4 regions of the Agarivorans litoreus genome follow, and region 4 is predicted to be linked to each of the others. Evidence: predicted binding sites of a transcription regulator. Region 4 holds the regulator's gene; each other region holds the start of a gene.
The links. Region 4 encodes FNR, which switches genes on or off when oxygen is low (the NO sensors DNR and NnrR bind a similar motif). Its sites were predicted from a motif close to TTGATCTAGATCAA; they were not measured.

Region 1 (3,133 bases), 4.0 Mb from region 4:
CTAAGCAAATATTTTTAATAAAGACAAGCTCAAAGGCAAGGTTGGTAACAGCAGAGCTACTACAAAACCTAGGAAATAGAATACGTTATAATTTTCTTTAAACTGCTGGTCCATCTAAACATTACCCTTAAACTAAATTCAATCAACATTGATCCAGATCAATTATACTTGAGCATTAGCGCCACAAACACCCAGCAAAAACATGGAAATAAACCAGGTTTTTAATATAAGCAAGCGGCGGGTTTGACTTGCTAATTTGCTAGCCGGATACTTCGCAAACCGTTAGAATGGCCGCTTTTTCAAACCAAGGTTTTCTATGCGCGTAGTATTAGCCCCTATGGAAGGTGTTGCAGACGCTTCCATGCGTCAGCTTTTATCCAGTTGCGGTGGCTACGACTGGTGCGTAACAGAATTTATTCGCGTAACCGATGTAGCCCTACCCGATAAAGTATTTTACAAATATTGCCCTGAGCTACATGAGAAAGGATTGATAGATGGGCACACTCCTGTAAGGGTCCAGCTTTTAGGCCAGCACCCAAGTCCTATGGCCGAAAATGCGCTAAGAGCTATCGAACTTGGATCGCATGGATTAGATCTAAACTTTGGTTGCCCCAGTAATACCGTCACTGGGAGCTGCGGTGGTGCCTCTATGCTAAAAGCCCCTCAGTCGATCTTTGATGTGGTCAGTGAAGTAAGAAAAGCAGTACCCAAACAACATACAGTGTCCGCTAAAATACGCTTAGGCTGGGAAAACAAAGACGACTGCTTTGATATTGTACAAGCCGTACAAGAAGCAGGCGCCAATGAACTCACCATTCACGCCAGAACCAAACAGGACGGCTACAAAGCACCCGCGCATTGGCACTACATTAAACAAGTAAAACAGCGCTTCTCTATTCCAATTATTGCTAATGGCGAAGTGTGGGATAGAGAAAGCTACTTACAGTGTAAAGAAGCCAGTGCCTGTGATGACGTAATGATTGGCCGCGGTGCGCTTACTATTCCAAACCTCGCTAAAGTAGTACGAGGTGAAGAAGAGCCATTAGCTTGGTCTGCAGTAATTGAGCTGCTAATTCGCTACTCTCAGCACGAAATCACCAGTGAAAAAGCCAAGTACTACCAAAGCCGGGTGAAACAGTGGTTAAGATACCTTTCTGGCTACTACACCGAAGCCGACGATCTCTTTCGCAACATCAGAGTATTAAAAGATACCAATTCTATTGTGAAGCAAATCCGCTTACAGCAATGCAAAGATTGACCTTTAGTTAAGGTAGGCGTTACGTTTCTTCGCATAATTTGGTCATATTCTGTATTAGATCAACAAAACCCCAATAAAAGTAGTTATATAGGTTTTTAGTGTTTCGTTTTGATTCACATCATATCTCACTGTGAGATCCGGTGTTTATACTGCTAGCTCATTTATTAATTGGGCTTGAACGTGGAATTTAGGGATTATCAGTTGCAACTCATGCAGCAATTAGAGCAGTTAAAGTCTGAAATAATCTCGTTTTTAACTGTTTCAGAAAAAACCAGCTTAAAACTTACTGCAGACAAACTTCAGTCTTTAAGCAATGAAGAGCTCATAGATCAAGCTTTAAAATTGCAGTACTCAGAGCTAAATGTTCAACTCAAACAATTAAAAAGAGTTGATGCCGCACTTTGTCAAATTGACTTAGGCCTATATGGTTTATGTAGTGATTGTGAAGAAGAAATAGAGCTTAATCGTTTACAACACGATCCTAGCACTCAGCGTTGTCAACGCTGTAGTGATAAGCATCGTTTATTTAAGCGAAGAGAAAGCTTTGCGCTTTAACCAATTAAATACAAAAAGGCCACCGCAAGGTGGCCTTTAACTTCTTAGGTCTAATTAAGAATTAGAAGTTGTAACGTACACCCACAGCTAAGCGGTTGTCGTCAGTTTTGTTACCAGAAGTCGACTTAGTGGTCTCATCTTGGTACTCAGTGTACAAAAGAACGTTGTTCCAATCGTACATTGCACCTACTAAAGCCGTTTTTAAGTCTGCATCAGAGTTCTTGTCTTCTTGGTAGTTCCAACCAGTGTAAAGTTGAAGACCCATGTCTAGCGTGTAAGCAAATACACCTTCATGGCCGGTCGCTTTATCAGAAACACCAGTAGCGCCATCAAATTCTACCTGGTTTTTAAATTCACCATACGTAACGGCAGCGTAGATTGGACCTTGATTGTAGCTGGCCGCCAATGCAGTAAGCTTAGCATCGCCATTGTTATCTACTGCAACTTTTTCTTCATCTGTGCGGTTCATTTGGTGGTACGTAACACCAACGTTTAGACCGAAATCGAAATCGTAAGACACTGCACCAGCGTAGCTGTCTTTACGACCTTCGCCTTCATCTTTAAACTGGTATTGACCGCTTAAGTTAACGCCGCCAAAGCTACCGTTGTATTGAAGCGCATCGTTGGCACGAGCAGTACCTGCTGCATCACCCTTATCGTAAATACCCATTGCGGTACCACCATAAACCCAAAATACATCGGTTACGCCAGTAATAGTGTAATAAGTCGACCATTGCTTACCGTAAGAAATAGAACCAAAATCAGCATGGTCAACTGCAATGAAACCTAAACGGTTGAAGAAAGGAGAGTCACTGTTACCACTTGGGTTATCTAAACCATACTCCATAGTTGCGCGAGCAGTAACGTTTTCGCTCATTTTACGAGAGAAGTTTAGGTTAATACGTGAAGAGTTGTTTTCAGAGCGAAGGTCACGATCACCATCTTTGTTAGCAGACTCAACCATAAGGTTAAGACGACCACCAATAGAAAAGGTGTTCTCACCATCGTTATAAATTTCTTGGGCGTTAGTTGCGCCCGCTGTGAATAATGTTGGAATTGCGATTGCTAGAATAGTCTTTTTCAAAGTTCCACTGCCTATTTTGAGATTAATAATTTATCTCTTCCTTGATCCATTCATTCGTCCTTGGAATGGTTTCCTTGAGCAGTGAAGTCCATCTCACGGGCGATATATTTGCTGAAAAACAGGGCGAAATCAACATTTTTTTAATGCATTATGAACTTTTACAGATAATTAAGAATGAATGTAGAAAATTGGCGAAATAATATACTAAAACACATCAAAATAAGATAAAAAGAGCC
Region 2 (3,133 bases), 160 kb from region 4:
CACGGTCAAATGCATCAATGTTCTTTTCGATAACAAAGGGTTTAAGCTGCGTCCAGCGTTGTTTAACTTGTTGGTAGCGCTGGTTGATCGCATCATCTTGCAAGGCGGCTTTAGTTAGCGCATTACTGTTTAACGATGTTTCAAACTGTTGAATTTTTCGTTCTACTTCTTTGTCGTATACATTTAAAGCATGCGCCATTCGGTAACTTTGCATACGCAAAGAGCCGGCTATATTGATTGCTTCTGCATCATTGAGGCTGTTTACTAAGGTGGTTAATGAGCCAATTGCCACTAGGGCAAAAAGGAACATCATCACACTTAACAAGCGAATTACCGCTGTGCCTATGGAGCGTTTACCAAAAAAACGTTTCAAAAATAAGTCCTTTCAATTCAACAAGCTTATCCAACAAATATCACAAAGTCAGTGTAACCGTTTAAGAAAGCACTTAACAAATTAAGATTTATTGCATAGCATTAAACTATCACCGAAGTCTAAATCGACCTAAGTCACAATGATACGGCGTTTAGACCCTTAGCATCGACTAAGCAGGGTAGAGTGCAGAAATGGCTTTGCCTCCCGCATTTGGAAAGGTTGATTTATGTTATCGGATTCATTTTCCCGAAAATTTTTCTATTTGCGTTTGTCGCTTACCGACGAATGTAACTTCAAATGTAACTATTGCTTACCTGATGGTTATCATTGCGAAACGCCCCATAGTAATCTCAACTTGTCTGAGATAGCCCAGCTTGCTAAATGTTTTGCCAAATTAGGCACGAATAAAATCCGACTTACCGGTGGGGAGCCGAGCCTAAGAAAAGATTTAGTCGAAATTATGGAAGTGTGTGCAAATACCAAAGGCATTCAGCAACTTGCGATGACCACCAACGGTTTTAAGCTGGCTAATAACGCTAAGCGCTGGCGTGATGCAGGGCTTACTCATGTAAATGTAAGTGTTGATAGTTTAGATCCACGTCAGTTTGAGTTAATCACCGGTACCAAAACTTTCACTAAAGTGATGGCCGGAATTGATGCGGCACTAGAGCAAGACTTTACTGCAGTAAAACTCAATGCTGTGCTGATAAAGCAGGTGGCCCAGCAAAATTTTCGTAAATATCTAGAGTGGATTAAAGACCGCTCGGTTGAAGTCCGTTTCATTGAGTTAATGCAAATGGGTGATCAGCCCGATTATTTCCACAAACATCACGTTGCTGGCTCGGGGTTTAAACAACTGCTACTCAACGAAGGTTGGGAGCAGCAAATTCGAGCTCATAACGCTGGGCCTGCTCAAGTCTTTCAGCACCCTGATTACGCCGGCAAAATTGGCCTTATCATGCCGTATTCCAAAGATTTTTGTGCTAGCTGTAATCGCTTACGCGTTTCTTCACAAGGCAAACTACATTTATGCTTGTTTGGTGAAGAGGGGGTAGAGCTGCGCGATTTGCTGCAAAACCCTGCTCAAATAGACGTATTAAGCAAGCGAATTGAAGACGCGTTACAAACCAAAAAAGTTAGTCATTTCCTCCACGACGGTAATACCGGCGCTACTCCACATCTCGCATCAATAGGCGGATAAGTTTTAGTGCGTGATAGAAATCACGCACTATACTTGATCTAAATCAATCATTTGAGAAAACACCTCTTAAGGGGTATGTTTTTGATTGTTAATAAAATTTACGCTTAACCCCAAGAAATTTAGGGTGGTTTTACCAGTAATGTTAAAGACTGATTTCGTAAGGAAAATTGATGTCTGTAGACCTGTCTAAACGTCGTATGTTTAGTACTAACAAAGCGCTTCGCAGTAAACAACATCACTCTCTACCTTGGTTACAACAGTCTATTGAAGCTGGCTGTACTCAATGTGGAGAATGCGTCAAAGCATGCCCTGAACAGATTATTGTTAAAGGTAATGGCGGTTTTCCAGCAGTTGATTTCACCAAAGGTGAGTGCACATTTTGTTACGACTGTGCAACGTCTTGCCCCGAGTCTTTGTTTCACCCGAAGCAGCAACCTGCTTGGTCTAATTCTGTTGACGTTAATGCTTCTAAGTGTCTGGCACAAAACGGTGTTTATTGCCGAACGTGTAGCGACACCTGCGAGCAAAGGGCCATTAGCATTAAGCCATTACTAGCGGGAAAAGCAGAGGTACACATTAATTCTGAGCACTGCAACAGTTGCGGCGCTTGTATTTCAGTATGTCCAAGCAAAGCCATTGAAATAAAGGAAGTTGGATGAACGAAGAGTACCATATTAGTAGTGCGGTGGTGTTGTGCCAACCAGACCGTATTAAAGAAGTCATTGATCAAATTAGCGATCTGGAAGGACTAGAAGTACACGGTTTTAACCCTGAGGGGAAAATCGTTGTTTCTATAGAAAGCCAGACGCGCAATAACATAGTAAGCACCCTAGAAGACATCGGAAAGTTGGAAGCAGTACTAAGCAGCAATCTAGTATTTCACCAATTTGAATCAGCTAATGAGGAAGTATCATGAAATGGACTCGCCGACAGTTTGTTAAAGCGAATGCGGTAAGTGCCGCAGCCACCGTTGCTGGTATTAGTTTACCCGCAAGTGCCACCAACTTAATTACTTCGTCAGAAGAAACAAAAGTGAAATGGGATAAAGCTCCTTGTCGTTTTTGTGGTACTGGCTGTAGTGTTTTAGTTGGCTCTCAGAACGGCAAAGTTGTTGCCACTCAAGGTGACCCCGAGTCTCCAGTAAACAAAGGCCTTAACTGTATTAAAGGCTACTTCCTTTCAAAAATTATGTACGGTAAAGATCGTTTAACCACGCCTTTATTGCGTATGAAAGATGGCAAGTTTGATAAAAATGGCGAGTTTGCTCCGGTTTCTTGGGATCAAGCCTTCGACATTATGGCTGAGAAGTGGAAAAAAGCACTTGCCGACAAGGGCCCAACCTCAGTGGGCATGTTTGGCTCTGGCCAATGGACCGTTTGGGAAGGTTACGCTGCTGCTAAACTACATAAAGCCGGCTTTTTAACCAACAACATCGACCCTAATGCGCGTCACTGTATGGCTTCGGCTGTTGGTGGTTTTATGCGCACCTTCGGTATTGATGAGCCTATGGGCTGTTACGATGACCTTGAAGCTGCTGATTCGTTTGTGCTTTGGGGCTC
Region 3 (3,133 bases), 4.0 Mb from region 4:
CTTTTTGCCAAGTCAGCAGCAATACCCCAAATACCGTTGGGAATTGGTAATCTGGTAGCTCTAGTACTGAGTCTTGAGCGGTGCCAGGAAGCAGTGTGAACTTGAGCAGTAAACCGGTAATAATCGCGGCGATAATGCCCACAATATAAAGAGCAAACACCATGTTCTGCCCTTGCTCCGGGAAAAACGCTGCAACAAACAAAGCATATACAGGTAAACGTGCGCCACAAGACATAAACGGGCTCATTGCTGAGGTAAGCACCCGTTCTCGGTGTTTTTCTAATACCCGAGTTGCCATGATGGCCGGTACGGTACAACCAAAGCCCATTAGCATTGGCACAAATGCTTTACCGGGTAAGCCGATAACTTGCATAGCTCGGTCAACAACAAACGCAGCACGCGCTAAGTAACCAGAGCTTTCTAACAAAGCTAAAAACAGGTACAAACAAGCAATTACCGGAATAAAGGTTGCTACGGTTTGTATGCCTACCCCTACTCCACTGGCCAATACAATGCTCGCCCATTCTGGCGCACCAATACTAGCTAACAGTTCGCTCACCCCATCAACAAAAATAGTACCCGCTGTAATATCGAAAAAATCGATAAACACCGCGCCACCGTTAATGGCAAACATGAACATTAGGTACATAACACCTAAAAAGGCCGGAATACCGACCCAACGGTTAAGCAATACTTTGTCCAGTAGCGCGGAATAATCGCGGCTTAGCTGGCCTTTTTTACTGATACAGCTTTGGGTAAGTTGGTAGATAAAGCTATAGCGGCTGTCAGCGAGCTCCAAGTCAACGTCTGTTGTTGAGAATTGGCCCAGCGCTTGACTGAATTCTAACTGTAAATCAGGCTCTAGTTGCTCCATTAACCAAGGGTCCTGCTCAATCAAGCGCAGAACTTGGCCTTTATTTAAGTCAAGCTTTTGCTGCCACTCGCAGCTAAAGGCTTCAATTTGTTGGGTGTATTGTAAGCTTAAAGTCGGAGCTTTCTGGGCTTGTTCCATTAGCTTAGGCAAGTTGCGCTTAAAATCATTCACCTGCTTTTTAGAGGTGGCCGACAAGCACACTACAGGCAAATTAAACTGCTCGCTAAATTGCTTCACCTTAATATTAAGTAGCTTAGCTTTAGCTGTGTCCATTTTATTTAGAACCAACACCACTGGTAAGCCAAGCTCTTTAAGCTGAATGCTTAAATATAGGCTTCGCTCCACTGCGCTGGCATCAATTACATTAATGACTAGGTCGAGTGGCTCAGACTGCAAAAACTCGCAAGCAATCCGCTCATCTAGTGAGCTTTTATCAAGCTGCGGATCAATGTTGTACACACCAGGCAAGTCTACGACTTCTGCTTGCCAGTCGGCTTGGCGGATCCAGCCAGACTTTTTGTCTACGGTTATCCCGCTAAAGTTGCCTACTTTTTGTTTACTGCCGGTTAAAGCGTTAAACAAGGTACTTTTACCGCTATTAGGGTTACCTACGGTGGCTATCATATGTTTGTTCATAGACTATCCACCTCAATCGCTTTTGCTTGGCCATTACTTAGCGCAAGGTTGATTCCAGGTGCTGAAACTTGGATAGGGTCCCCAAGTGGAGCGCGCCTTACAATGGTTAAGGTCGTATTGGGTAAAATACCCAACGACATAAGCTTCTTGCGCATTGCTCGCGGTAAACCATTTAAGCTCAATATTTGAGCCTTTTGACCAGTGGCTATTTCATCCAATGACATGGAACCTCCATACCTAAGTCTAAATAATAATGATTTTCATTTGATTTTATTGTGCGACACACATCACTATTCCGTGTTGATCTAAATCAAACGCTTATAGATAGCTTGGTATTTTTGTGAGAAATATTTAGCGCTATTTTTTGAAACCTCCTGAACAAATACGCTACCATCAGCACAACTTACGTATAAGGTAGATTGAAGATGTCATTCAAAGACCAACTTTCGCAACTGGTTTACTCAACAGACCAGGGCCGCATTGAGCCAGAGCAACAAGCTGAACAAGTACCTGATACAGACGGTACTATTAAACTGCGTAGAGAAACGAAAGGCAGAAAAGGTAAAGGGGTTACCTGTTTAGCTGGATTTGGTTTACCTGAAGCTGAGCTAAAAGCCTTATGTAAAGAAATGAAAAAACACTGCGGCGTAGGTGGCAGCGTTAAAGATTACGTTATCGAAATCCAAGGTGACCAGCGCGACAAGCTAGAGGTTTGGCTTAAGCAGAAAGATTACAAAACTAAACGCATAGGTGGTTAAACCATTGCCTTTGGTAGGGCTTTTAGGTATATTCTTCGCGCTTTTGGGGAGTAGCTGCCCATATCAATAAGGTATGGGGCATTTATCAACATACTTAGTGCTCATCACTATGGTAAATGCAGCCAACACTGGCCTAGCAAGACCAAATGCACATTAACGCTATTTAGAGGTGAGCAGCGTTATGTGCATTGGTTTATCTGCTCGCCTCTTATTAAGAGATCCAATGGAAGCTTTATTCACTTCAATTACTGCCGTAGCCATTGCCGAAATAGGCGATAAAACTCAACTGCTTGCTCTGCTGCTCGCCTGTAAATTTAGAAAACCAATTCCGATTATTGCTGGCATTATTATCGCTACGCTACTTAACCATGCCGTCGCAGCATGGTTTGGCGCACAAATTCAACAATGGTTTAGCCCTGAGCTGTTGCGTTGGCTAGTAGGCTTGTCTTTTATTGCCATGGCCATTTGGGTATTAGTTCCAGACAAAATAGATGAAGACGATAACAAACTACTCAAATACGGCCCGTTTTTGGCCTCGCTCATCTTATTTTTTATTGCCGAAATCGGCGACAAAACCCAGGTTGCGACCGTGATTTTAGCGGCCAAGTATGACTCGATGTTTATGGTGATTACCGGCACTACCATCGGAATGTGTTTAGCCAACGTGCCTGTAGTGCTGCTGGGTAAACTTGGCGTAGAGAAATTGCCTATGACTCTCATTCATCGTGTTACTGCTATTTTGTTTTTGGTGCTGGGCGTTACTACATTGGTGTTCTAGTAAGGCTTTTGCTGCGCTCTGGTTGTGTTAAACTCAGCCGCAAATTGTTAGCAAGGTTGTAATAATGAAAATAGTTCGTTGGATTTT
Region 4 (3,133 bases):
GCCGCACCGCTATCAGTTGCTATGGGCTTGGGCACCGACATTGCAAAATCGAGTGCTGACGCTGTATTGTTGGGTAGCAAGCTTTCCACTTTGCTCTCCGCCATGGATCTTGCCAAAAAGACTAAAAAGATTATTGCTCAAAATCTGGCATGGGCCTTAGGGTATAATGCTTTAATTTTACCCTTAGCAGTGGCCGGAATAGTTACTCCTTATATGGCCGCTATTGGGATGTCATTATCATCCTTGGCGGTTCTCACTAATTCCTTAAGGTTAAACAAGCAATGAGTATTATTTTTGTCTTGATCCCCATCGCCCTGATCTTTGTATGTGTAGGAATTGGTATATTTTTCTGGGCAGTTAAAAGCGAGCAATTTGAAGATTTAGACCGCCAAGGTATTAACATTTTGTTTGATGATAAGAACAAAACCAAACAAGACAATGATTCTACAGACTGATTTTGTAGCAGCCTTTATCACCGGCCTTCTTGGCGCTACCCACTGTATTGCAATGTGTGGCGGAATCGCATGCATACTAGGTTCTCGTGCCAATAACTCTTCCAATAAGCTTTTAGTAAGTATTGGTTTTAACCTAGGTCGGATCCTAAGCTACTCTATTGCCGGTGCTATTGTTGCTGGTTCCATCCAAGCAATTAGCCAGGTTCATCAATCGCTTTATATGCTAGTAGTTTTACAGTGGTTCGCTGCAATAATGCTCATTTTACTCGGCATACACCTTACTCGATGGTGGTCAATTCTCACGCCAGTGGAACTACTTGGCAAAGGCTTATGGTCAAAGGTTCAACCCAAGGCAAGCAAGATGTTGGCACTGCAGCACCCAGCAGCCAGTTTACCATTAGGCATGTTATGGGGTTGGCTACCCTGTGGTTTGGTTTATTCAACTTTGGTATTAAGTGCTAGCCAAGCAAATTGGCTAAACGGAGCGGGTGTAATGTTTAGTTTTGGTTTAGGTACGTTTAGCGTGATGCTGTTGGCTGTATTACTGGGCCAGCAACTAACCAAACTAATGACAAATCGCATATTACAAGTTTGTTCAGGACTGAGTGTTTTGAGTTTAGGGATCTACCAAGTTGTTACATTGTTGTAGCAATAGATCTAGAAAATTTATTACATAAAGAGTAGAATTGCCTCGAACTCCTATAGCATAGTTTGAGTATGAGCATTAACCCAAAAGCTAGTCAAAGAATCCAAACTGGTGGTTGTGAAATTCACTGCCAAGATTGCAGTATTGCCCAGTTATGTATCCCTTTCTCTCTTAATGAGACAGAGCTAGATCGCTTAGATAGTATTATCGAGCGTAAAAAGCCTATACAGAAAGGCGAAGAAATATTTGCCGCTGGCGATAAGCTAAAAAGCTTATACGCTATCCGCTCAGGTACAATTAAGTCCTACACAATCACCGAACAAGGTGATGAGCAAATTACCGGCTTCCACTTGGCTGGTGATTTAGTTGGCTTCGACGCCATTAATAGCCAAGAGCATCCTAGTTTTGCCCAAGCTCTTGAAACATCCATGGTATGTGAAATTCCTTTCGACACCATGGATGAACTGTCTGCCACAATGCCTAAGTTACGCCGTCAAATGATGCGCTTAATGAGTAATGAGATTGTTGCAGACCAAGAAATGATTTTGCTACTAAGCAAAAAGAATGCTGAAGAACGTTTAGCTGCCTTTATTTATGGTTTATCACAACGCTTTTCGGAGCGAGGATTCTCTCCAAGAGAATTTCGTCTAACCATGACTCGTGGAGATATCGGAAACTATCTGGGACTAACTGTAGAAACCATTTCCCGTTTACTTGGTCGTTTCCAAAAAGCCGACATGATCGCAGTAAAAGGTAAATACATTTCAATCACTGATCGTGATGCACTGCGCCAACTAGCCGGTACTAAGCAAAGCTAACTACCTAATAACACTGACCTGATTTACATCAATCTATCAAAAAAAATCTAGGTCAGTGTTAACTATATCTAATTTATTCCTACCAATTTAAGCTAAAGTTAAGTAGCTATTCCAGAAGATTCTAGGAGCTGCTTTATGATTAAGTATCGTAATATTTTAGTGGTCATCGACCCTCTACATGACACCCAGGCGGCCTTGTCTCGCGCGGTGTTTCTTGCCCAAAAAGAAGACAAAGCAAAAATAAAAGCTCTACTTACTATTTACGACTTTTCTTACGAAATGACTTCGATGCTTTCTGGCGAAGAACGTGAAGCAATGCGCTCGGGTGTAATAGAAGAACGTAATGTTTGGTTGAGTGAAATAATTGCCGAAACAGACACCGCTGGGATAGAAATCGAAACCAAAGTTGTATGGAATAATCGCTTATATGAAAGCGTGATTGAAGAAGTTTTGGATTTTGGTCATGACCTAGTGGTAAAAGCGACTCACCCTCATCCAACATTACAATCGATTATTTTTACTCCTAACGATTGGCATATTTTGCGCAAATGTCCCACACCAGTATTAATGGTAAAAGACCATGATTGGCCCACTAACGGTAAAATTGTTGCCGCTATTCACGCTGGCGCAGAGGATGAAGAGCACCATAAGCTAAATGTGAAAATTGCCGATGAAGCAAAAGACCTGAGCAAATTACTAGAAGCTAATTTGCATGTGGTAACAGCTTATCCAGCAGCCCCAGTAAACATTGCCATCGAACTGCCAGACTTTGACCCACTTAAGTACAACAAAAACGTTATGGAGTACCATAAAACCGCGCTTAATAAATTTGTTGAAGAACAATTTGAGCAAGCGGTCACCACGCACCTTGAGGAAGGTTTGCCTGACGATGTAATCCCCGAAGTAGCAAATGAAATAGATGCAGAAATTGTTATTTTAGGTACCTCGGGTAGAAGCGGTTTTAGTGCGGCACTGATTGGTAATACAGCGGAACACGTTATCGATCAACTAGACTGCGATCTATTGGCGCTTAAACCACAAAATTTTGTGAGTCCATTTCAAAAATAGATAAGGCTAAACTAACGTTAAACATTGCTTAAGCAAGGCGGGGTTATATAATAGCCCCGCTTTTTTATTGGGAACACACTATGTCAGTTACAGCAAAACAACAATACAACCACAACAAGCTACAAAAGCGAATTCGACGTCATGTT

Region 1: a site for FNR is predicted at 1,367-1,380, ahead of K5L93_RS01650 (TraR/DksA family transcriptional regulator). Genes of this name have one in related genera too.
Region 2: a site for FNR is predicted at 1,608-1,621, ahead of napF (ferredoxin-type protein NapF). Genes of this name have one in related genera too.
Region 3: a site for FNR is predicted at 1,811-1,824, ahead of K5L93_RS01240 (FeoA family protein). Genes of this name have one in related genera too.

Annotation. Positions count from the first base shown of each region.
Region 1 covers NZ_BLPI01000001.1:357,128-360,260, forward strand. Annotated here, with positions in the region: gene K5L93_RS01645 (tRNA-dihydrouridine synthase) at 317-1,258, shown strand; gene K5L93_RS01650 (TraR/DksA family transcriptional regulator) at 1,439-1,813, shown strand; gene K5L93_RS01655 (porin) at 1,875-2,897, opposite strand.
Region 2 covers NZ_BLPI01000001.1:4,157,391-4,160,523, forward strand. Annotated here, with positions in the region: gene K5L93_RS19095 (type IV pili methyl-accepting chemotaxis transducer N-terminal domain-containing protein) at 1-373, opposite strand, end outside; molybdenum cofactor riboswitch at 472-610, shown strand; gene moaA (GTP 3',8-cyclase MoaA) at 600-1,574, shown strand; gene napF (ferredoxin-type protein NapF) at 1,745-2,233, shown strand; gene K5L93_RS19110 (chaperone NapD) at 2,230-2,490, shown strand; gene napA (periplasmic nitrate reductase subunit alpha) at 2,487-3,133, shown strand, end outside.
Region 3 covers NZ_BLPI01000001.1:267,974-271,106, forward strand. Annotated here, with positions in the region: gene feoB (Fe(2+) transporter permease subunit FeoB) at 1-1,510, opposite strand, end outside; gene K5L93_RS01240 (FeoA family protein) at 1,507-1,734, opposite strand; gene K5L93_RS01245 (translation initiation factor) at 1,936-2,268, shown strand; yybP-ykoY riboswitch at 2,302-2,478, shown strand; gene K5L93_RS01250 (TMEM165/GDT1 family protein) at 2,492-3,046, shown strand; gene K5L93_RS01255 (glutaredoxin family protein) at 3,111-3,133, shown strand, end outside.
Region 4 covers NZ_BLPI01000001.1:4,314,433-4,317,565, reverse strand. Annotated here, with positions in the region: gene K5L93_RS19920 (heavy metal translocating P-type ATPase) at 1-285, shown strand, start outside; gene ccoS (cbb3-type cytochrome oxidase assembly protein CcoS) at 282-455, shown strand; gene K5L93_RS19910 (sulfite exporter TauE/SafE family protein) at 439-1,104, shown strand; gene fnr (fumarate/nitrate reduction transcriptional regulator Fnr) at 1,173-1,919, shown strand; gene uspE (universal stress protein UspE) at 2,055-2,987, shown strand; gene ttcA (tRNA 2-thiocytidine(32) synthetase TtcA) at 3,068-3,133, shown strand, end outside.